2 linked regions of the Rhodoligotrophos appendicifer genome follow. The protein of the gene in region 2 interacts with the protein of the main gene of each other region in a pairwise test. Links are inferred from orthologs where the notes say so. Each region holds a gene or a part of one and is shown on either strand. Other genes may lie near its edges.

The links.
Region 1: the proteins of FKM97_RS16915 (region 2) and FKM97_RS08265 interact in binary tests that used the Escherichia coli proteins (3 or more experiments, as listed by UniProt). The link is inferred for Rhodoligotrophos appendicifer from one-to-one orthologs.

Annotation. Positions count from the first base shown.
Region 1 is NZ_VHKL01000003.1:268,833-280,295, forward strand. Bases 4,104-7,002 are described here. They hold FKM97_RS08265 (HesB/IscA family protein), read right to left. Parts: upstream 5,796-7,002; coding sequence 5,412-5,795; downstream 4,104-5,411. Other genes in these bases: FKM97_RS08260 (4-hydroxyphenylacetate 3-hydroxylase family protein), read left to right, coding at 4,104-5,287; FKM97_RS08270 (SUF system Fe-S cluster assembly protein), read right to left, coding at 5,905-6,267; FKM97_RS08275 (cysteine desulfurase), read right to left, coding at 6,278-7,002. Also shown: FKM97_RS08240 (hypothetical protein), read right to left, coding at 1-306; FKM97_RS08245 (GNAT family N-acetyltransferase), read right to left, coding at 426-986; FKM97_RS08250 (DEAD/DEAH box helicase), read left to right, coding at 1,498-2,988; FKM97_RS08255 (TetR/AcrR family transcriptional regulator), read right to left, coding at 3,013-3,678; more of FKM97_RS08260, read left to right, coding at 3,752-4,103; more of FKM97_RS08275, read right to left, coding at 7,003-7,519; Fe-S cluster assembly protein SufD, read right to left, coding at 7,657-8,985; Fe-S cluster assembly ATPase SufC, read right to left, coding at 8,996-9,745; Fe-S cluster assembly protein SufB, read right to left, coding at 9,926-11,395; FKM97_RS08295 (cysteine desulfurase family protein), read right to left, coding at 11,434-11,463. UniProt on the Escherichia coli protein: Is able to transfer iron-sulfur clusters to apo-ferredoxin. Multiple cycles of [2Fe2S] cluster formation and transfer are observed, suggesting that IscA acts catalytically.
Region 2 is NZ_VHKL01000007.1:246,822-258,273, reverse strand. The notes cover bases 3,816-6,703. They hold FKM97_RS16915 (2Fe-2S iron-sulfur cluster-binding protein), read right to left. Parts: upstream 5,476-6,703; coding sequence 5,155-5,475; downstream 3,816-5,154. Other genes in these bases: FKM97_RS16905 (apolipoprotein A-IV repeat region-like domain-containing protein), read left to right, coding at 6,507-6,703; FKM97_RS16910 (Hpt domain-containing protein), read right to left, coding at 5,609-5,980; FKM97_RS16920 (NAD(P)/FAD-dependent oxidoreductase), read right to left, coding at 4,088-5,116; FKM97_RS16925 (mitochondrial fission ELM1 family protein), read right to left, coding at 3,816-3,911. Outside these bases: FKM97_RS16945 (hypothetical protein), read right to left, coding at 1-330; FKM97_RS16940 (hypothetical protein), read right to left, coding at 562-873; FKM97_RS16935 (NAD kinase), read left to right, coding at 1,311-2,075; FKM97_RS16930 (TspO/MBR family protein), read right to left, coding at 2,224-2,781; more of FKM97_RS16925, read right to left, coding at 2,835-3,815; more of FKM97_RS16905, read left to right, coding at 6,704-11,452. UniProt on the Escherichia coli protein: Ferredoxin are iron-sulfur proteins that transfer electrons in a wide variety of metabolic reactions. Although the function of this ferredoxin is unknown it is probable that it has a role as a cellular electron transfer protein.

The sequences.
Region 1 (11,463 bases), on a different replicon or contig from region 2:
GTCCCGCGCCGCAAAGCCGTTGACCGCCGCGCGGAAGGTGGGAGAACTCCCATAGGCTTCGCGAATTGTGTCGAGGATGAACGTCACATCCTCGTGCTCGTCGGTCGCAGCCGCCCAGCGCTCCTCCGGCGCAAATCCGCTGCCCACGAAATGCAGGCTGTCGAGATATCTTTGCAGTGCCGCGGGCTTGGGCGATGATGTCGCCGCCCCCAGCACCGCCTCGATGGCGCGCAGATCCTCGCACCGCGCGAGATAGTCAGCGAAACTTTGGTCGACGATGCAGAAACCTGAGGGCGGCTGGACCATCGGCTGTCCCCGAGCAAAGGTCCGCCGGGGCGCCCCTGCGGGAGCCGCCCGGTCGAACCGGTAGACGAGGCAGATTGCTACCTCAGGTTGTTGTCAAAATTGAGATTGCGCGTCACGCCTCAATAGGCGGCGTCGAAATATTCGTCCGCGGTCATGGCGTAGATGTACAGATCCGTCCGCAGGCCATTGCCCACATATTGATCCTGCGCAAAACGTTCGCGGCGCATGCCGATCTTTTCCATGATGCGGACGGAAGCTTCGTTCTCCGCAAAGGCCTTGGCCCACATCCGTGAGCATCCCAGCCGTTCGAAGCCGATGGCAACGAGGGCACGGCCGATTTCCGTGGCGAAACCCCGCCCCCAGAGATCGGGATGCAGTCCCCAGCCGATTTCGGCCGATTGCGGCCGGTTCAGCTGAATGAAACCGTCGCCGATCACATGGCCTGTCGCCTTGAGTTCCGCGGCGAGGTGGTAGAGTGTACGGTTCGGGCTCATTTGCCGCCGCAGCGAACGGGCGACGAAGCCTTGCACATCGGCGGCTGATCCGTAGCGCACGGCCACATGGCGCTGGAAGTCCTTGCGCAGCATGTAGGCCGAGAAGGCGCGGGCATCCCGCGCCCGGATTTCCCGGAGCATCAGCGCCTGTGTTTCGAGCCGAGTAATCTGCAGCGCAGCACGCATTCGAGGCCCTCCTCAAGGCGGCCGGACCGGTCCGTCATCCTCCGATCCGACACCATGAAGCATAGTACCCACCAAGAGTGCGGAGTGTCGAGGGCGGATCTAAAAACCCACGGGGACGTCATCAAACCGTTGCCAGCTCGTCACGCCTATCCCCCAACCTGCAATAGAAAAATCGCGAGTCTCCAGAGTCACTTGCGCGTGCATTTTGAGGACCGGGTTCAGCCGCGCGGCACGAGCGTCTCGAGCTAATTGGCATGGGTGGCTTTTTGCGCAGAATGTCTCTTGACCTATGTTTTGCCGACAATGTTCGTCTGCCGACTGACTTCCCAGCAAAGATGAAATCACTCACGCCTCACCCGATCAACCATGAAAGTCGCGAAAAAATTGACATTTCCCCTGGAATAACTATGTATCTGGCGAGCGTTGACTCGGAACTGCCCTTCGCCCCTCTTTGGCCACTTGGCGTCGAGCCGACTATCAGCAACATCTCAGGACTGAATTGCTGCCGCACATGAGCTTTGATGATCTTGGACTGAGCCCCCGGGTTTTGGACGCCGTAAAGGCTGCTGGCTACACCGAGCCGACTCCCATTCAAGCCCAGGCGATCCCGCCGGCTTTGGAGCAGCGCGATGTTCTGGGGCTGGCGCAGACCGGATCCGGCAAGACGGCAGCCTTTACTCTGCCGATGCTGACCCTGCTTGAACGGGGACGCGCCAGAGCTCGAATGCCCCGTGCCCTGATCCTGGAACCCACCCGGGAACTGGCCGCTCAGGTCTATGAGGCTTTCGAGACCTTCGGCAAGAACCACAAGATGACGATTGCCCTGCTGATCGGAGGCGTGTCCTTCAACGAGCAGGACAAGAAGATCGATCGCGGCGCCGATGTGGTCATCGCCACGCCCGGCCGCCTCATGGATCACTATAAGAACGGCAAGCTGATGCTGAATGGCGTCCAGCTGTTCGTGGTCGATGAAGCCGATCGCATGCTCGACATGGGCTTCATTCCCGACATCGAGGAGATCTGCAAGATGCTCCCGATGACCCGGCAGACCCTGTTCTTCTCCGCGACGATGCCGCCGGAGATTCAGCGCCTGACATCGACCTTCCTGCAGAATCCTTTCCGCGTCGAGGCATCACCCCCCTCGTCCACGGCGGCCTCGATCGTCCAGCGCCTGGTCCAGGTCCCCTCCGAGGCGGCCTCCAAGCGTGATGCCCTGCGCAATCTCCTGCGCGACCAGTCGGAGACGATTAATAATGCGATCGTTTTCTCCAATCGCAAGGAGACCGTGAAGATCCTCGAGAAATCCATGAAGAAGCACGGGTTCAATGCCGCGGCTCTTCACGGTGACATGGATCAGCACAGCCGTCTCCAGACGCTGGAGAAGTTTCGCGGCGGCGAGATCTCCTTCCTGATTGCCTCCGACGTCGCCGCTCGCGGTCTCGACATTCCCGCGGTCAGCCATGTCTTCAATTTTGATGTGCCGATCCATGCGGAGGACTACGTTCACCGGATCGGCCGCACCGGCCGCGCTGGTCGCGAAGGCTTCGCCTTCATGTTGGTCACCCGCAACGAGACCAAGCAGTTGAACGCCATAGAGAAACTCATCCAGAAGCAGATCGAGTGGGCCGGCCCGTCTCTTGCCGAGCCTTTGCCGGAACTGGATCGCGGCGATCGCCCCGAAACGGGTCGGCGACGCGGCGCCAAGGGTGAAGAGCGCGGTCGTCGTGAACCTCGTGCGCGCGCGGCTCCTCGCGGCCGGGTGGATCGCGGCGATCAGGACATGGTGGTCGAACTGGCCGCTGCAGCTCCCGTTGAAGCAGCCCCGATCAGCCCCGAACAACCGAAAGTCGATGTCCGTCCCGAGGTTCGGGAGGAACGTCCGCGTCGCAATGATGATCGCCGCCGGGGCCGCGACCAACAGCACGAAATCGGCGCCATTGAAGGCGCCCTGAGCTTCAAGAGCCAGGAAATTCCTGCGTTTCTTCTCCGCTCCGTTCGCTGATCGGCATCCTTGATGGCCGGGGCCTCACATAGGTGACGGTTCCGGCACCGCTTTGCGGGGCGCAGCCCTGCGCATGCGCAGCAGCTCCACCCGCTCCTTCACATAGGCTTCCATGAGCCCCGGCGCCGACGCTCCGAACATCCGAATTCGTCCGGTATGGAGGAGCAGCAACAGCCCCGTGGCATGGGCGAAGATTTCCACCATGATCAGCCTGGCTTCGCGGGCGCTCGCCCCTAAAGCCTCAGCCGCCGCGGCCACCGGCTGCAGCGCCGCCTGCAATGCGGCATTCAGCTTTTCGTCATGCGCGCTTCCCAGCCCGGCGGGTTTCATGCCGCCGCGGAAGAGATAGAAGCCCAGATCGAGGTCCCGTGGCTTGGCGGCATAATGGTTGAAGAACGCCATCGCCGCCCGCTTGAGCCGATCCTCCGGCAGGCATAGCCCGACGATGCTCTGGTCGACCGCATCCCCCAGCGCCGCCAGTGAGCTCCGCAGCACCTCCGCATACAGCGCCTCTTTGGAATCGAAGTGAAAATAGAGAGCCGCAGGCGTGTAGCCGGCTTGTGCTGCGATCGCCCTGAGGCTCGCGCCTTCGAGGCCTTCGGCTTCGAAGACGGCACGCGCAGCCTTCATGATATGGGCGCGCTTTTGTCCGCTCACCAAGGCCTTCCGCTCGTCGCGCTTCGTCTCCATGGGGCATCCACTCACTTGATCGGCACTATTGAACAGCGTTAAATTTATGAAACAAGATGCGTGGAGTAAACCTATGCTCATGACCGCCGCCGATTATCGCGATAGTCTGAGAAGCTACAAGCCTCGTGTCTTTCTCGACGGCCAGGCCGTCTCCAGCGTGGCCGACGAACCGCGGCTTCTTCCGGGCATCGCCGCCATCGGCATCACCTATGATTACGCGCACCGCCCCGAGCATTCGGCCTTGATGACGGCCCGCCAATCCACTAGCGGCAAGACCGTCAACCGCATGCTGCACATTGATGAGACCTCCGCCGACCTTCTCCACAAGCTTGAGGCGGTCCGGCTGGTTTGCCGGACGTCGGGTTGCGCTCAGCGCTATCTCGCCCATGATGCCTTGAATGGTCTGCTCCAGGCGACCCACGCTTTGGACGCAACCCACGGCACCGATTATGGTCAGCGCTTCCTCGCCTATCTCCACGACGTCCAGGATCGCGACCTGACCCTGGGCATCGCCATGACCGACGCCAAGGGCGACCGCTCTCGGCGCGCGGGCCAGCAAGCCAACCTCGACGCCTACGTCCACATTAAGGAGCACCGCCGCGACGGCATCGTCATCAGCGGCACCAAGGCGATCGTCACCGGTGCGGCCTACATGCATGAATTTCTGGTGATGCCGTGCCGCACCCATGTCCCCGAAGATGCAGCCTTCGCCGTGTGTTGCGCCGTGCCGGTGGACGCGCCGGGCATCACCATCGTCACCCGCCCTGCCGGTCGCCCGGGCGAGGCCGCGGCAAAGTTCTCCGCCCGTTATGGTCAGGCGACGGGTGTGGTTGTTTTCGAAGACGTGTTCGTGCCGCATGAGAGGGTCTTCCTGGCGGGTGAGACCGTGGAGGGCGGCCTCCTGACAACGTCCTACGCCACCCATCACCGCCACTCCTGTATCGCCGCGCGCGCCGGTTTCGGAGATCTGCTGATCGGTGCCGGGGCGCTCATGATCGAGGCCAACGGGCTTGATCCCGACCGTCACGGCCACATCCGCGAGGCCATGGTCGAGCTCATCACCATCACCGAGGGTTTCTATGCCTGCGGCGTGGCTGCCTCCGTCTATTGCCGCAAGGATCCCGCAGGCTCGGTGATGCCCGATCCCGTATTTTCCAACATTGGCAAGCTGCTACTGGCGACGAAGATCTACGATATGCATCGGCTGGCCCATTACGTCTCCGGCGGGCTCATCGTGGCGCTCCCCGGGCCCGACGAGGATCACAATCCGGAGACCGAGGCCTCCCTTTCGGCCGTACTGGGCGGTCGCCCCGACATTCCCGCAGCCCATCGCCTGGAGGTCTCCCGGCTGCTGGAAGACCTTACAGTATCGCATCAGGCGGGCTGGTATTCCGTGATCTCGCTTCACGGCGGCGGCTCACCCGAAGCGATGAAGCGCGAGATCTGGCGTAATTATCCCATGGGTGAGAAAGTCGCCTTGGTGGAGGATCTTCTGGATCGCGGCATCCTCGATGAGGGCCGCCGCATCTCCAAGCAGCCCGGCCGCTGCTGCGCCACCGGCTGTGCGACGCCCGAGCCGATCACACCCGCCGCTGAGGCGGCCGAATAGCCATCTATTCGCTTGCGAGAGGGCCCCGCAACTGAACGTCGGACAAGGTCACTGTCCGATCAGCTCCACCGAAAGCGCTGTCCTCGGTCATTCCGTCGAAAGGAGGCACCGCTGCCGCTGGTCTTCAGGCTTCCATCTCCGCTGGCGCCAGATTGACGCTTTCCCCACAGCCGCAGGCCGATTTCTGGTTGGGGTTCTTGAAGGTGAAGCCGGAGGACAGCAGAGAGGTCTGATAATCCATCTCCGTCCCCAGCAGGAAGAGGATGGCGGCCGGGTCGATGAAGATCTTGGCGCCCTTGTCCTCGACGACCTCGTCGCCGGGTTTGAGCTCGGTGGCTTCTTCCAGCGTATATTCCATGCCGGCGCAGCCGCCCTTCTTGATCCCCACCCTGAGCCCGAGGATCGGGTTTTCGGCGCGCGCCGCCAGCATGCGCAGGCGGTTGGCCGCAGCATCGGTCAGTGTCATGGCCTTGGGACGGGCCCTCAGACGGGACGGCGCAGTGCTCATCGCTCGACTCTCGTTTGCTAACTTCAATCTCTAATATAGCATTGCGGCGGCGCCATACCATGAGGTCTTTCACATCGTGAACCAGCGCCTCACCGCTGCGGCCTGTTTCTCACCAGTAATTCAACGCCGCCCGGGCCTCGTCCGACATCCGGCTTTGGTCCCAGGGGGGATCGAACACCAGGTTCACATTCGTGCCCTGGACGCCGCCCACCGTGTTCACGGCATCTTCGACCCAGCCGGGCATGTCACCCGCGACCGGGCAACCGGGCGCGGTGAGCGTCATGTCCACCGTCACCATGCGCTCGTCATCGATGTCGACCTTGTAGATCAGGCCGAGCTCATAGATGTCGACTGGGATCTCGGGATCGAACACCGTCTTCAAGGCGGTGACGATATCGTCTGTCATCCGCGCCAGTTCCTCCGCGGGGATGACGCTGGCCGTCTCGGCGTCGACTGTGCTGTGCTCATTCATGAAAGGATCCTCAGCTGAACATCCTGGCGGCCGCCTTCAACGCCTCCGCCAGACGGTCCACTTCCTCGAAAGTATTGTACATGCCGAACGACGCCCGGCATGTCGACGTCACCCCGAACCGCGCGAGAAGCGGCTGTGCGCAATGGGTGCCGGCCCTGACCGCCACTCCATAGCGGTCGATCACGGTGGCCACGTCATGGGCATGCGCACCCTCCATTTCGAAGGACAGGATGGCCCCCTTGTGCTGGGCCGTGCCGAAAATCCGCAGCGAGTTGATCTCGCCCAGTTTTTCCGTGGCATAGGCGAGCAGCTGCGCCTCGTGCGCGACGATCGCCTCGCGTCCCACCTCCCGCATATAATCGAGAGCCGCACCCAGACCGATCGCCTGGACGATTGCCGGCGTGCCGGCCTCGAAGCGATGCGGCGGCGGGGCGTAGGTGACCCCCTCCTGGCTCACATCCTGGATCATCTCTCCTCCGCCCTGATAGGGCGGCATCGATGCCAGGATGTCGGCCTTGCCGTAGAGCACGCCGATCCCCGTGGGCCCATAGGTCTTGTGCCCCGTGAACACGTAGAAGTCGCAATCCAGCGCCTGGACGTCCACCACTTGATGCACGGCGCTCTGGCTGCCATCCACCAGCACCGGAATGCCGCGGGCATGCGCCAGCCGGATGATCTCCTGCATCGGGGTGATCGTCCCCAAAGCGTTGGACATGTGCGTGATGGCGACCATCTTGACCTTGGGCCCGAGCAGCCGCTCATATTCTTCCAGGATCAGGGCGCCGCTATCGTCCACCGGCACCCATTGGATCACGGCGCCGCGGCGTTCGCGGTGGAAGTTCCATGGCACGATGTTGGAATGGTGCTCCAACAGCGACAGTACGATCTCGTCGCCCTCCCCGATCACCATGCCGCCGAAGGACTGCGCGACGAGGTTGATCGCTTCCGTGGCATTGCGGGTGAAGATGATCTCGTCCACCGATGGCGCATTCAGGAAGCTGCGCACGCTTTCGCGCGCATCCTCGTAGTTCTGCGTCGCGGCATTGGAGAGGAAATGCAGGCCCCGATGCACATTGGCATATTCGCATTCATAGGCATGCCGCATGGCGTCGATCACCACCCGCGGCTTCTGCGCCGATGCGGCATTATCGAGATAGGTCAGCGGTTTGCCATAGACCTCGCGGCCCAGGATCGGAAAATCCGCCCGGATCGCCGCCACGTCGTAGGAACTCTCTTTCGCCTTCAACAGCATCATCGTCTCCAAGTCCCTCTGCCGTCAGAGGGCGGCGCTAAGGCCCCGATCCAATCTCCGCCCCACATCCTGAGGAGGCAGTCTCGACGGAACCATCCTCATCCTGAGGAGCAGCCGTCAGGCTGCGTCTCGAAGGATTAGCCGCGCCGTTCCAGCCAGCCCTCCGCAAGTCCCGTCAGCCGCTCACGGATGTCGTCGTTCTCGATCCCGTCAAAGGCCTCCTGCACGAAGGCCGCGATCAGCAGCGATTTCGCCTGTGCTTCCGGGATGCCTCGCGCCATGAGATAGAACATCAGCGTCTCGTCGATCTGCCCGGCCGTGGCGCCATGGCCGCAGACGACGTCGTCGGCGAAGATCTCGAGCTCCGGCTTGGCGTCGAACTCCGCCGTCTCCGACAGGAGCAGCCCATGGCTCTGCTGCTTGGCGTCTGACTTCTGGGCATATTGCTCGACGATCAGCTTGCCCTGGAACACACCATGCGACTGGTCGTCCAGCACCACCTTGAACAATTCCCGGCTCACGCAGTTCGGTACCGCGTGGTTCACCACCAGTGTCGTATCGCAATGCTGCTTATTCGCCAGCATGTAGGAACCGGCGACGCTTGCATCCCCGCCTTCGCCGCGGAATTTCACGAACACTTGGTTCCGCGACAATCTCGCCCCCAGTGACGCTGTGAACTCCCGCAGCACGGCGCCCTCGCCGAGTTCCACATTCAGATTGGAGAGATGCACGGCCTCGGCACCCTCCTCCTGCACTTTCACCCGCGTAAGCCGAGCATCTGCGCCGATCCGGGCCTCCGTCACCGCATTGGCGACATAGTCTCCCGGACCGCCGACATGGGTCTCGATCACGGTGAGCGCTGCACCTTCCTCGAGCACGATGACGTTGCGCAGGAGGTTCATGTGCGGCGAGCCATCCGTCACCACGGAGATGACGTCCACCGGCGTCTCGACCGTGAGCCCTGCGGCCACATGCAGGACAGCGCCGTCGCTCAGAAAGGCGCTGTTGAGCGCCGCGATGGGATCTGCATCCGGCCCATAGAGCCGGCCCAGCGTCTCCGTCAGCCAGGCCGGGGCTTCGGCGGGGAGTTCGGCAAGGTTCATCAGCGTCAGTCCCGCGACCGACGGCAGCTCCGAGCGCTGCGCATCGAAGCGGCCATCCACGAAGACCAGCCGTGCCGCTGCCATGCCGGTGAACGGCGACAGCGCCATCAGCGCCTCCACCACTCCGGCTCCAGGCTCGGGCGAAGCGGGAGCGGGCACATAGGCACCGCCGAGATGGCGGCGGAGATCCGTCCACTTCCATTCCTCGATCCGCCGATGCGGCAATCCGGTGGCAGCGAAGCGCGAATAGCCCTCGTCGCGACGCCGCGCCAGCCAGTCCGGCGCGGGATGTTGCGCCTTGAAGGCGGGGAACGCATCGATGAGGGCCGCCTCGGCCCGGGTTCTCTGTACGGCGACGTTCATGATGTCTCCCTCAGGCCGCCGTGGCCTGATATTCTGCATAACCGCTGCGCTCGAGCTCGAGGGCCAACTCCTTGCCGCCGGAGCGCACGATCCGCCCCGCCGACAGCACGTGGACTTTGTCGGGCACGATATAGTCCAGGAGCCGCTGGTAATGGGTGATCACCAGCATGGACCGGTTCGGTCCGCGCAGCTTGTTGACGCCCTCGGCGACGAGCTTCATCGCATCGATGTCGAGGCCCGAATCCGTCTCGTCGAGCACGCAGAGATGCGGCTCCAGCACGGCCATCTGCAGGATTTCGGCACGTTTCTTTTCGCCGCCGGAAAAGCCCACATTGACCGGCCGCTTCAGCATCTCGGGCGAGACGTTGAGTGCACTGGCCTTCTCCCGCACCAGCCGCATGAAGTCCGGCATCGGGAGCTCTTTCTCGCCGCGCAGCTTGCGCTGGGCGTTCAGCGCCGTCTTCAGCAGCTGCATCATGGCGACGCCGGGGATCTCGATCGGGTATTGGAACGCCAGGAAGATGCCGGCCGCGGCGCGCTCATAGGGTTCCATCTCCAGGAGGTCCTGGCCCATGAAGCTGATCGAGCCCTCCGTCACCTCATAGTCCGGCTTGCCCGCCAGCACGTAGGAGAGCGTCGACTTGCCCGACCCGTTCGGCCCCATGATCGCATGCACCTCGCCGGGATCGATCGTCAGATCGATGCCCTTCAGGATCTCGCGATCATCGATGGTCACATGCAGGTTCTTGATCTCAAGCATTTCTCATGTCTCGCATTCGTTAGTCTTCTCCCCGCAGGGAGAAGTTGGACCATTCGGCGGTCCGGAAAAGGGGAGCGGCAAGCTCCGAAACTCAATTGTCACCGCCATCCCGGCCTCGAACCGGGATCCGGGGCCGCAAACGAACGCGACCCTTGTCCAGGACGCCAGGGCCGCGGCCCATCATCCCACGCTGCCTTCCAGACTGATCCCGATGAGCTTCTGCGTCTCCGCCATGAATTCCATCGGCAATTGCTGCAGCACGTCGCGCACGAAGCCGTTGACGATGAGCGCCACCGCCTCCTCTTGCGACAGCCCGCGCTGCATGACGTAGAACATCTGGTCATCCGAGATTTTCGACGTCGTCGCCTCGTGCTCGAACTGGGCCGACGAGTTCTTGGCTTCGATATAGGGCACCGTATGCGCCCCGCACTGATCACCGATCAGCAGCGAGTCGCATTGGGTGAAATTTCGGGCGCCGGAGGCCTTCTGATGTGCCGTTACCAGGCCGCGATAAGTGTTTTGCGACCGGCCGGCGGCGATTCCCTTGGAGATGATCCGGCTCGAGGTGTTCTTCCCCAGATGGATCATCTTGGTGCCCGAATCCACCTGCTGGCGGCCATTCGAGATGGCGATGGAATAGAACTCGCCGCGCGAATTGTCGCCGCGCAGGATGCAGCTCGGATACTTCCAGGTGATCGCCGAGCCGGTTTCGACCTGGGTCCACGAGATCTTGGAATTCGCACCCCGGCAATCACCGCGCTTGGTGACGAAATTGAACACGCCGCCTTTGCCTTCGGCATCGCCCGGGTACCAGTTCTGCACGGTCGAATACTTGATCTCGGCATCGTCCAGCGCCACCAGCTCGACCACGGCCGCATGCAGCTGGTTCTCGTCGCGCATCGGCGCCGTGCAGCCCTCCAGATAGGAGACGTAGGAGCCCTTGTCCGCGATGATCAGCGTGCGTTCGAACTGGCCGGTATTCTTCTCGTTGATGCGGAAATAGGTGGACAGCTCCATCGGGCAGCGCACGCCCGGCGGGATATAGACGAAGGAGCCGTCGGAAAAGACCGCCGCATTGAGCGAGGCGAAGAAGTTATCCGACGAATTCACCACCGTGCCGAGATATTTCCTGACCAGTTCGGGATGTTCGCGCAAGGCTTCCGAGATCGCACAGAAGATCACGCCCGACTTCGCCAATTCCGCCTTGAACGTCGTCACCACGGAGACCGAATCGAACACGGCGTCCACGGCCACGCGCCGGTTTTCGACGCCCGCCAGCAGCTCCTGCTCCTTGAGCGGAATTCCGAGCTTTGCATAGGTCGCCAGCAGTTCCGGATCGACGTCCTCTAGGCTTTTCGGCCCGTCGCCCTGTTTCTTTGGCGCGGCGTAATAATAGAGATCCTGATAGTCGATCTTCGGATAATCGACCCGCGCCCAGTCCGGCTCTTCCATGGTGAGCCAGCGCCGATAGGCATCCAGGCGCCATTCCAGCATCCAGTCCGGTTCACCCTTCTTGGCCGAGATGAAACGGACGATGTCCTCGCTCAGCCCTTTGGGGGCTTTGTCCATCTCGATTTCGGTCGTGAATCCATATTTGTACTTGTCGACGTCGATCGACCGGACTCTTTCGATGGTTTCGAGATCAGCCATTGTTCTTCCTCATCCAAACTTCATCCGCGCCTGCCCTATCAAGCCGCGCGCCGAGCACTCCGTTCGAT
Region 2 (11,452 bases):
CGTCGGCGAGCTTCTGGGGATCTCGATTTGTTCTGTGACGTTAACGAACACGTTCCTGTCTTGGCTCGTAGCGCCGGTAAAACCAGCCGGGATCCCGACACCGTGGCCACCGTCTGCATTGACGAAGGGGTTCGTCGAAACCCCCGTGTCCTGGGTGTGAAAGTTCGTGAACCGCGGTGCTCCACCGTCGCCAAGTTCTGGACTGATGATGCGTGTATAGGAGAGGTTCTCTGAACCTGCTCCTCGGCCGCTCAAATTGTGATCAAAAAAGATTCCGGGGCTGTTTCTACTGACCTGTCCGACATCGGTGGACTGGAAAGCGTGCGCCACAGAGGAGGACTCTGCAGAATTGTGCATGACTGCGGGGCTGTTAACGTGAGGTGCGCCAGCCGCAGGTGGTGGGGGAAAGGTGTAGGGCACTGGCTTGGGAGCTTTTCCGAATGACATGTGAAACCTCAATGAGACTAAAAGAATTTCTTTGTGCGAATAACTCACACTGCCTAACACAACCCTAGATTGCGGTCAACCGGATGATTTCCTATGTGAAGGATCGCCAGGGCGTCACCGGCTGATCGGTGGTTCTGGCATTGTCGCCCGCGGGACCGGCCGGGGCAGCCGGGGGGGAACAGGGGCGACCTCTGGCATTTGAGTCGACCGTCGTCGCAAGCTTACGCTCATCACTTCGTAGCTGGTCATCCCCTGCTCGTCGGGGCGGCGAATCACGGTGCCGATCCTGTGTCCGCCCCTGTTGAGCACCGTAATCCACAATGCACGACCTCCGGCCACCGTGAGCAAGCGGTCGCTATTGCCGCGACCGCGCTCCACGAGGGTAAGGGTGAGCGCCCGGCCACTGACGGACCCATGCGCAAACATGCCCGCCTCTCCCTCGGACATTGATGCGAAGCCGGATAATGCATCAAAGTTATCGAGGGCATCGAGTTCTCCCGACGCGCGGAATTCGATCGAAAGGCCACGACAGGTCAATGATTGCTTCAGGCGGCCGGGCGCTGCAGTCCAATGCAGTTCGAAGATGCAGTCAACGCGGCGCCGCGGTCCCCTGGGCCCAAGCCGCGCTTGTCCCTGCCCACTCCAGATTCCCTCCATCTGCGCCAGCATGCCCAAGCGGGGTCCTTCGGTCTGCGCGGCCGACCTCCCCGGCACAAAACCCACTAGAACGATGCTCGCACACATGAGCATCGCCCTGTAACATCGTGAGAAGCGAGGATTTTTCTTGGCCATACAGGACCTTGTCGCCTTTAGTGTCGGCCTGTGGCACTAAAGCCCGTCCGATACCATAGAGCAAGACCGGAATGCCAAGCGACATCGCCTTCATCGCCAGTGACGCGCCGGAAGCTCAAAGGGCCAAACGCAAGCTGGAGCGTCGCTACGGTTCAACCGAGCCGGATAGGGCAAGCGTCGTTGTGGCATTGGGCGGCGATGGACTGATGCTGCAGACGCTGCACCGTTTTCTTTCCGAGGATAAGGCGATTTACGGGATGAACCGCGGATCGGTGGGCTTCCTGATGAATGCCTATAGAGAGGAAGATCTGCTGGAGCGGCTTGAGGCGGCGGAACGCACCGAAATTCATCCTCTGCGCATGCGGGCGATTTCCCATGCAGGCGAGGCGCATGAAGCACTCGCATTCAATGATGTCTATCTGCTGAGGCGCACATTCCAGGCTGCGAAGCTCAGAATTTCCATCGATGGTGTGGTCCGACTGAATGAACTCATCTGTGATGGGATCCTGGTCGCCACTCCGGCCGGGAGCACCGCCTATAACCTCTCCGCCCACGGTCCGATCCTGCCGATAAATTCTCAGCTTCTGGCGCTCACCCCGATCAGCGCGTTTCGTCCCAGGCGTTGGCGCGGTGCGATTCTCCCGCATAATGCCAAGGTCAAGATCGATATTCTGGAGCCAGGCAAGCGGCCCGTGAACACCGTCGCCGACCATAGCGAGTTCCGCGATATCTCTATTGTGGAGGTCGAGCAGGACATGAGCCTGCGGGTCACCATGCTGTTTGACCGAGGGCACAGCCTGGCGGAGCGCGTGCTCGCCGAGCAATTCCTCTATTGAACCATTGACCAACAAAGCCGACTGTTATTTAGCGAATTTTTAAGCAGCCGACGCTACTCTCGATCCTGTGAGTTGCGTAACGAGGCCGGCCGCTTCGGCCACTGCGTAGGGCGCGCCGAGGGAAACTTTGGCGCGCCTTTTCTATTGATTAATTCATCCACCAGATCGTCAAGTTGAGCACACCCGCATAACAGATCCAGGCAAGATAGGGGACCAGCAGCAGAGAAGCCAAGGCTCGGATCCGATAGAAGCTGAAGATCGTAGCGGCAATCGAGATAATCAAAAGAAGGATCACCAACAGGGCGAGTCCAGGGCTCTGAGCACCAAAGAATGCCAGTGGCCACGCTGCATTCAGGAGCAGTTGAACACCAAAGATGAACAATGCGGGGAATTTCAGGCTCCGCGCCGCAGGTGAGGTCCAGGCGAGCCACAGCGAGACGGCCATCAGAGCATAGAGAACGGCCCAGACCGGACCGAAGACCCAGTTTGCCGGCGTAAATCCAGGCTTTGCAAGACTTTCATACCAAGGCGCCAGATTGGGAATAGTGACGGCACTCGCCGCCGCCGCGACGGCAAAGCACAGCACGAAGCAGGCGATGAGCGAGGTGTAATTGCCGTCTTTCTTGGGCTCATGCAGGCTCGGCCGCCGGTGGAGATTCGGCTGTTCAGCCTGTGATACAGGAGGATAGGGGGCGGGATCGCTCATGAAGACTCCTTTGCCGTGAAGCTATACGACCGCGGCAATATAGTCCTCCGGAATTACGACGTCTGCACCGGCAGGATTGCGGCGATGCGGGATGTGATCCCTGGCAGCGGGTCGGGAAGCGGCGCGAAGGCCACCGGGTCATCTTCGCCCAATAGGATCGCATGACGACCCGCAACGAGGGTGGCGACGAATTTGTCCACATTCCTGGGAGGGGTGAAAAACCCTTCTGCCGTCAAGAAGGATTTGAGCCTCTCATAGGGCAGATGATCGAAGTTCCATTTCTGATCCAACTCCTTGGGCAACTGGTAGATTTCAGTTGGCCTGCCTCGCCGGCATGCTTCGGTCATCATCGAGACGCTGTCGCCAGTGACAATGAATCGGTCGGCGAACTGGAGGAAGGCGAGATAGGGATTGCCTGCACCTTGCTGCCAGAGATGAATCAAGGCCGGCCCTCTAATGGAGGCCTGCAAGGCATGCGACGCCGCCTCACCGGTGCGCGGAGAAGTGGTGACCAGCAGCGACCCGCCCAACTCGGCTGCACGGGTACTGGCGGCCCTGGCAAGGGCTTGGCTCTCAGTGGCATCCAGGCGAAAGGGCCATCGGGAGCCACCCACCGAGAGCATTATCCACGGTCTCGGCAGCCTGACGAGCTGTTCCTTCCAAAAACTGAGGTAAGGCTCGTCGATCTGCCCAACATCTTCAGTTACAGGAAGCAAATTGTGCAAGACATTGGACCGTTTGGGCAAACCATACTGCGGCGTAGTCACGACCAAGTCGAACCAGCGCAGGGGCGCGCGTGGGCGGCCGAGATGTACAAGCCTAGTCTTGCCGTGAGACTGCCTTCTGATCCAGCGCACAACGGGTACTGATCGGCGGCCGACGGCGATGACGAGGTCAGGCCAGGGCGGCGTCAATGCGGCCTGCACATCGGGTTCAAGGCTCCGTAGGCTTGCGCCAAGGAGGAGATTGGGAAGGCTATAGAGGTGATTGAACGAGAGCTTTTTAGAAACTCTGCGGGAACTCAATGCACGCGCTAGGATGCGCACCTGAGCATTGTCGCCGGCATGCACCCCCTCCATGACCCAGATCAGCGGTTGCGGAGAAGATATCAACGGTCCTGCGCTCATCATCGGAGTTTCGGGTATCAAGCTTCATGAACTCAAATTCGATATGGATTTCAAATAATGCACGGCCGCAACGCTGCCATCACGGTTTCACAACAATCGTACGGATCTGCCGACGGGGCACACGACCGGTGAAGAACGAGTCACCGGAATGCGTGGCAAATGTGTGGTTCCACTATGACCTAGGCGACGCCAAGCTTCTTCTGCAGATTCGTGCTGGACGTTGTGTACTGAAAAACCAGGCGCTTGTCTGGATACACGTAGTGATAGGCCTGTTGCGCCGCCAACGCGACCTCGTGAAAACCTGAAAGGATGAGTTTGAGCTTTCCGGGGTACCAGTTGATGTCCCCGACCGCGAAAATTCGCGGCTCAGAGGTTTCGAATTTCTCCGTGTCGACCTTGATCAAATTCTCCGTGAGATTGAGCCCCCAGTCCGCAATGGGTCCCAATTTCATGGTCAGTCCAAAGAATGGCAGTAAGGCATTGGCCTTAATCTCGATTTCGCCTTCCGCACCTTTTGCGATGGCGGCGTCAAGCATGCCCTTGTCGCCGCGCAGCGCCGTGACTTGACCGATCCTCAGGTCCAGTCTTCCTTCCGATACGAGATCGCGCATTTTCTTTACAGAATCGGGTGCCGCCCGGAACTCATCTCGGCGATGCAGCAAGGTGACGTGATTGGCGATGGGGAAAAGGTTCAGCGTCCAGTCGAGGGCACTGTCGCCGCCCCCGACGATGAGAACATCGCGCCCCCGGAAGCTCTCCATCTTCTTGACGGAATAGAAAACTGAGCTGCCTTCATAGGCTTCAATGCCTGGAATCGGCGGCTTTTTCGGCTGGAAGGAACCGCCGCCGGCGGCGATGACGATGACCTTCGCGCGGAACTCGATGTCCCCATCAGTACTCACGCGAAATATTCCATCCTCCTGCCGCTCGAGCGCCGTCACCATATGATTGAAGTGAAATTCGGCGCCGAAAGGGCGTGCTTGCTCAAGCAGGGCGTCGGTAAGCTGCTGGCCGGTGACCACCGGTAAACCGGGAATGTCGTAAATCGGCTTTTCAGGATAGAGTTCGGCGCATTGCCCGCCGGGCTTATCGAGTATATCGACGACGTGACATTTCATGTCGAGCAAGCCGAACTCGAAGATGGTGAAAAGACCCACAGGTCCGGCACCGATGATGAGGGCATCGGTCTCAATGATGGTGGTGCTCATCTGCTTGCCCTTCTATGTGGCGGCGGCCGGCGGCAGGATCAGAACTGTTTTTCCGGAACGCGGACGACCAGACCATCGAGCCGGTCGGTGATTTTTACTTGGCAGGAAAGCCGACTATTCTCGCGGACATCGAACGCGAAGTCGAGCATGTCTTCTTCCATTTCGTTGCGGTTGCCGACTGTTTCCCACCAGCCGGGCTCGACATAGACATGGCATGTTGCGCAAGCGCAGGCTCCACCACAATCCGCATCGATCCCGGGAACCATGTTTCGCACGGCGGTTTCCATGAGGGTCATGCCGGCCTCGGCCTCAACGACGTGCTCCGCGCCACTATGCTCGATGAAGGTGATCTTGGGCATTGCTCTGATTTTTCCTGGGACCTTCACAAGGGGTAGATGTTTGCCAAAGGTCTTCATGCCTTTTGCGGCGGGCAGGACGATATAAGGGATGGCGGCATTTGAGGCAACGCGATTCCCTGGGCGACGCCTGCGTCTAGTCTTTGGAAAGTTTGGCCAGAATTCTCTGAATCGTCTCTTGCGCGGTCGATGCGCAGGTCTCGATCTCGGTCAGATATCGCCGAGCCTGCTCATCGAGCGGGGCCAGGCCCTCCATGCTCGACGCCAGATCAGCGATGCTCCATGCTCCTACCGCCAGGGCGGAGCCCTTCAGCCGATGGGCAGTTCTCCGCCATTGGTCCGCATCTCGGGTCGTTCCAAGGAACGTAAGGCTGTCGCGGAGCGCTGCGGAGAAAAGCATCAGCACTTCTGCCTCCAGCGATCGATCACCCAGCGTATATTGCTGCAGATGATCAAGATCGATGCCCGGTGTCGGAGCCCCCGCTGATGGGTCGCTTATTTCAGCCACTCCTGAGCCCTCGCGAGTAGCAAAAGGAAACTCTAGTCAACCAAAGATTACTAATTTATTAATGGACGAAGGCCAACACCGGGGGACCTGCCCGTGTCTAGGGAGCTCAGAACGCGCCATTTTACCGCTAAGATCCTGATTATTTTGAATTTTAACCAAAAACACATTTAGATAAGATGACGCTCCACGCCCGGGTTTATGAGCGAAGCGTCTTAAGATATGTTGAGTGCACTGCACCTGAGGGAACAGGGGGAGGCCTCAACGAAACGTCTGACCCTCTGTGTGCGGCAGTTAGGGAGATTTATCCTGCAAAGGAGGCTCCTTTCGGTAGCGACTCCGAGCGGCGGGGTGGTCGCCGGGTGACGGCTGCACGCAGACAGGCGATCCTGAATGGATCGCCGACATCAGACGCTTTCGTGGCTTTGTTTTCTGTTCATCACCCCTCTTGTGGTGCGATGATGTTCGTAGCGGTTGAGTCTCATGTCATGGCTCGACGGCTGGATGACGTGCGTTGCGGAGGCGGAGTATGACCAGCAGCCCTATCGACCCGCGGAGACGTCCCCAGAGGCGTCTTATTAGGCGGACTGCAAACGAGGCCGAACGGTCGCGCTCGCTGGCTTCTGGGGAAGAGACAAACCACGCGGAGACCGAGCGTCGCCGCGGCGCTGCTCCTCTCTCGGGACGTCCTGCTAACGAGAATGAGCCAACCACGGCCGCGTTGATCGGCAGCTTGAAGCGAAAGCCCTCGAATCTTCCCTTCTGGGGCGCTGCAGTTATTTCGGTTCTTTGGGTCGTCATCGCGGTGACGTCTTTGGTTGGCTATTTTGGCTCTGACCCTGGTCGGGCCTTAGCGGCCTCCGCCCCTACCCTGCCTGCGGCGACTCTCGCCATTGTTGCCGGTCTACCGATCCTGTTGATCTGGAGCATCGCCTATTTGGTGCGGCGAGCCCAGCACATGCGCCAAGTGTCTGAGACTTTGGTCCAGACCGCGATCCGGCTGGTTCGTCCGCAGGATGTGGCTAGCGAAGAATTGTCGACAGTGACGGAAACCGTGCGCCGTGAGGTCTCGAACCTGCTCGGCAGCGTGGAACAGGCTATCCAGCGGGCCAGCGAGCTGGAAACCCTGGTGCACAAAGAAATATCTGCCCTTGAACGTGCTTTTGGTGGCAATGAGGATCGTATTCGCAGTCTGTTGGGCGGCCTCGAGAATCAGCGCACGGCTCTCGAAGAGGCTGTCTACGTGCTTGGAAGCGAGACAAATCCTCTCCTCACTCGCTTTGAGGACAATACCAGTGCTCTCCGCTCGATTATTGATGGCGCCACGTCTACGCTGCAGCTTTTGGAGCACGGCCTAAAGGCCTCCACTGACGAGCTTTCGGGAACAATCGAGACGATCGCCTCGAAGGCGGGATCGACAGGCGAGCAGATTACAGCTCAGACAGCCCGCCTCGAGCACCTTGCGGGCAAGGTCATGGAGGACATCAAGAGCTTCTCGGGCGACCTTGAGCAGCAAGTCAATGCCCTCTCCGACAGCGCCAAGGTTCTGAATGACACCAATCTGCAGATTTCCACGGAGGTCGAGCGGATGACCGGTCATTTCTCCGGGCATCTGGAGAGCACCGCAAAGGACGTCATCCAGTCGATACGCTTAGCATCGTCCGGGTTGGACGAGGCACAGGAGGGACTCTCGGGCCACCTCACCAGTGTCACCGATTCGATCAACACGCGCTTGAAGGATTCGAGCGTCGAGTTTGTCAATCTGATCCGCGCTACGAGTGGCGAGATCACTCAGGCGCATGCCGAAGTGACGACCAATCTCGATAAGGTGAGCTCCAAACTGGGCGAGGAGCTTCGTGCTTCGGGCAGTGAGGTTGCTGAGCTTCTGTCGTCGACCAGCTCGAATATCTCTTATCAGATGCGCGAGTCCTCGAGCGAGGTTGCCCAACAGATCCAGCGCTCAGGCAATGAGCTCGCTCAGCAGATCGGCGTATCTGGGGGCGCGATTACCGATAAGCTGCTGTCCGCCAGCAGCGAGTTCATTGAGAATCTCTCGCGCTCTCGCGCTGAGATGTTCGACTATCTGGAACAATCCAGCACGCAGATGACGGAGCGGCTGGATTCAACCACACTGCGCTTTATCGAGCGGTTTGATAGCGCCAACTCTCAGATGACCGACCGGTTGGCGATGACCTCCCACGAGATCACTTCCACCATGGAGCAAACGGGCAACGAGATCGTTTCTCGCTTCGATACCGCCGCCGGTGAGGTTGCCCGAAATCTCGACAGGGCAGGACAACAGGTCTTTGTCCGTCTCGACGATACTGTGAAGGGTCTCGGCAATCGTCTGGACGAGGCGAGCTCGCTGTTCGAGAGGGTGACAGGCGACGTCACAACTCGCATCAACGAGACGGGCTCCCGCTTTGCTCAGGATGTTGAAGGTGTGAGCGAAAAGGCACTCGGTCGCATCGAAGACGCGTCCTCCGGAATCACCTATGTCCTGGACAGCACGGCGACTCGCCTGCTCGATCACATCGAGGACTCGGCCTCGCGAGCGACAACGGCAGTCGGGGAGCTCGGTGAGCGCGTTATCAGTCACTTCGAAGCGGCGACGGGAGACTTCAGCAACACGTTTGCCCGCACCAGCACGCAGTTCTCTGCTCAGATCGATACCGCAGCAGATGGTGTGAGCCGCATCGCTGAAGTGGCAGGCGACAAACTCGCCGATCGGATTGGTCAGTTGAGCCAGCTCATCGGGACAAACCTTGAGAGCGCGACGGATCGCGTCACGATTGAGCTGGAACGTTCGACCCGTGCCGCGGCGGAGAACTTGGAATCGACCAGCGTTCGTGTTGTTTCCCAGGTCGGCGATATCATCGGCTCCATCAATGATGGTCTGGACGATACCAGCAGCCGCGTGATCCACGAGATCTCCACGATGGTTGGAGCGATCAATGACAGCCTTGGGAGCACGAGCAGCCGTGCGGTCCATGAGATCTCGTCCATGGTGGACGGCATTAGCGGCAATCTCGACCAGACAAGTGATCGGGTCGTCAGTCAGATCGGCACGCTGACGGGATCGGTGAATGAATTGCTCCATTCGACGGGTGAGCGTCTGATCGCCGAAGTGGGCGACATGGTGGCATCCGTGAACCTCGCTGTCGAGAGCACCGGCGGCCGGGTCGTCGAGCGTTTGAGCACTGTGGCGGGTACGGTGAACCAGAATCTCGAAGAGACGCGGGACCAGACTCTAAGCCGTGTGGAACTCGCCGTCGCCACCATCAGCAGTGGCCTCGAAACGTCCAATGACCGCATGATCGGCCAGCTCGGCAGTGTCGTCGGCACGCTTAACGTCAGCTTGAACTCCGTAACAGAAAAGGTGGTCGGGGAAATCAATGAGGCGATTGCCGCTGTCAACGACAACCTCGAAGGCACGAGCGGCAGGGTAACCACCCAGATCGCCGACGTGGTGGATTCGGTCAATGCACGGATCGACATGACCCGGGAGCAGACGGTCGCGGAGATCAGCAGCATCGCTACCACCGTCAATCAGGATTTGTCATTGACCAGCGATCAGGTCATTACGGCAGTGAACGATCTGGTGCGCTCGGTTCAGCATGGGCTGGATACAACCGGCAATCGCGTCAGTAACGAGATCAATGACGGTCTAACGCTGGTTCACGACAAGATCTTGTCCACGAGCGATCAGATGATTGGCCGGGTCGGCAGCCTAGTTGGCTCCGTCCAGCAGGATTTGGAGAGCACTGGCGATCGACTGATCGTACAATTGGGTGAGGTCGTCAGCACCATCGGCCGCGATGTCGATGCGACAGGCACGCAGATGATCAGTCAGATTGGGGACGTGGTGACCTCTCTCACCCTGACGCTCACCTCAACGCGACAGGAGGTCGAGGGCGAGTTCGAAAGGCTCGTGGGGAACATCACCTCGTCTATGGATGATGCTAGCACCCGTGTCGTGGCTGGGATCGATGGCTTGGCCACATCCTTCAGCAGCAGGTTGGACGGCGCCACTTCCAGCCTGCTTGTCGAACTTGGCGAAGCGTCCCAAACGGTTACCCAGGACCTGGATAAAGCCAGTGGACGGCTTGTCAGCCAAGTGCATTTGGCGACGTCCAACTTCAGTCGAACGATCGTCACGACCAACGAAGAGGTCTTCTCCCACATGGATCAGGCCGCTGGCTCGATCCGCGAGAGCATTGCGAAAGTGGGGACCGAGGTCATCGAGCGCTTCGACGCCACCAGTGACGACGTTGCACTTCGCCTGCAGCAATCGACCGAACGCTTCGAGGATCTGACTGGCAAGGCAACCGAAAAACTTCAGTCCACCAGTCTGATCTTCAATGACGTAATCGAGAAAACCAGTGGAAACCTCTTCGAAGGGGTTGAGCGGGTCATCGATCAGGTTGCCGATCGGGTCGGGATCGTCGGTGGGGGGATCGCTGAGCGGTTCGAACGCGCCACGAGTGACGTGTCGCATCACCTTGATCGTGCGACCGCCGCGCTGGAGACGACGGGCTCGGAGACAGCGTTGCGATTAGAAGATGCGGGCCAGAAGTTTGCACAGCATCTTGAGACGGCAAACGTTTACTTCACCAGCCAATTGTCGGACAGCGCTACTAGACTCGATGAGAAGCTGGAACGGATCAGTGGCACTGTCACCACCGATCTGCATCAAGCTGTCGAGGGGATCCTCGAGACACTCAATGTTCAGGGCAATGACTTGAACGAGCGAATTGAAGGGACCAGCACCAAGATCACTGTGAACTTGCAGCGGCTGACGGGTGCGCTTCATGATCAACTGGAGACTGCAAGCTCGACGGTCATGGAAGAATTCGAAACCGTCGGAGCGCGCCTGTCCGGCGAGATGGAAGCGTTGACCACGAAGCTCTCCTCCGAGGTGAGCAGCCTCACCGTGAAGCTGTCGGACGAGGTGGGTACCCTCACCACGTCTGCTACCGATACCTTCGTTCGCACGGGTGATCAGGTCGCCCGTCAGATCGAGGAGATGGGCCTCGCCGTAAGCCGGCAGCTCAGCGACAGCAGCAGAGTCGTGAGCGAGCAGATTGAGCGAACAGGCTCTGTGGTAACGACGCATGTCGCCGATAACAGTGAGAGTATCGCGAACCGTCTCGGCGAAATTACGTCTCTGGTCGGCGAGTCGATGCAGAACTTCCACTCCGAGGTAGAGCGGATAGCCGTCGGACGCGAGCAGACCTTCGATCAGGTTGTGGAGAAGCTTGGCCAGAAGGCCGAGGAGCTCGAGAACCTCATGCGCAACTTCACGAGCCTTATCGAAGATTCACTCCTCCTCGTAGAGCGTAGAGCTCGGGAGGTTGGGTCGCATCTGGAAAGCCAGACCAGCAGCACCGCTCAGAGCTTCGAGCAAGAGCTTAAGCGTCTTGAGATTGAGGCTGATGAGCAGATCGGTCGTGCGGCAAAGAAGCTTCAATCCCA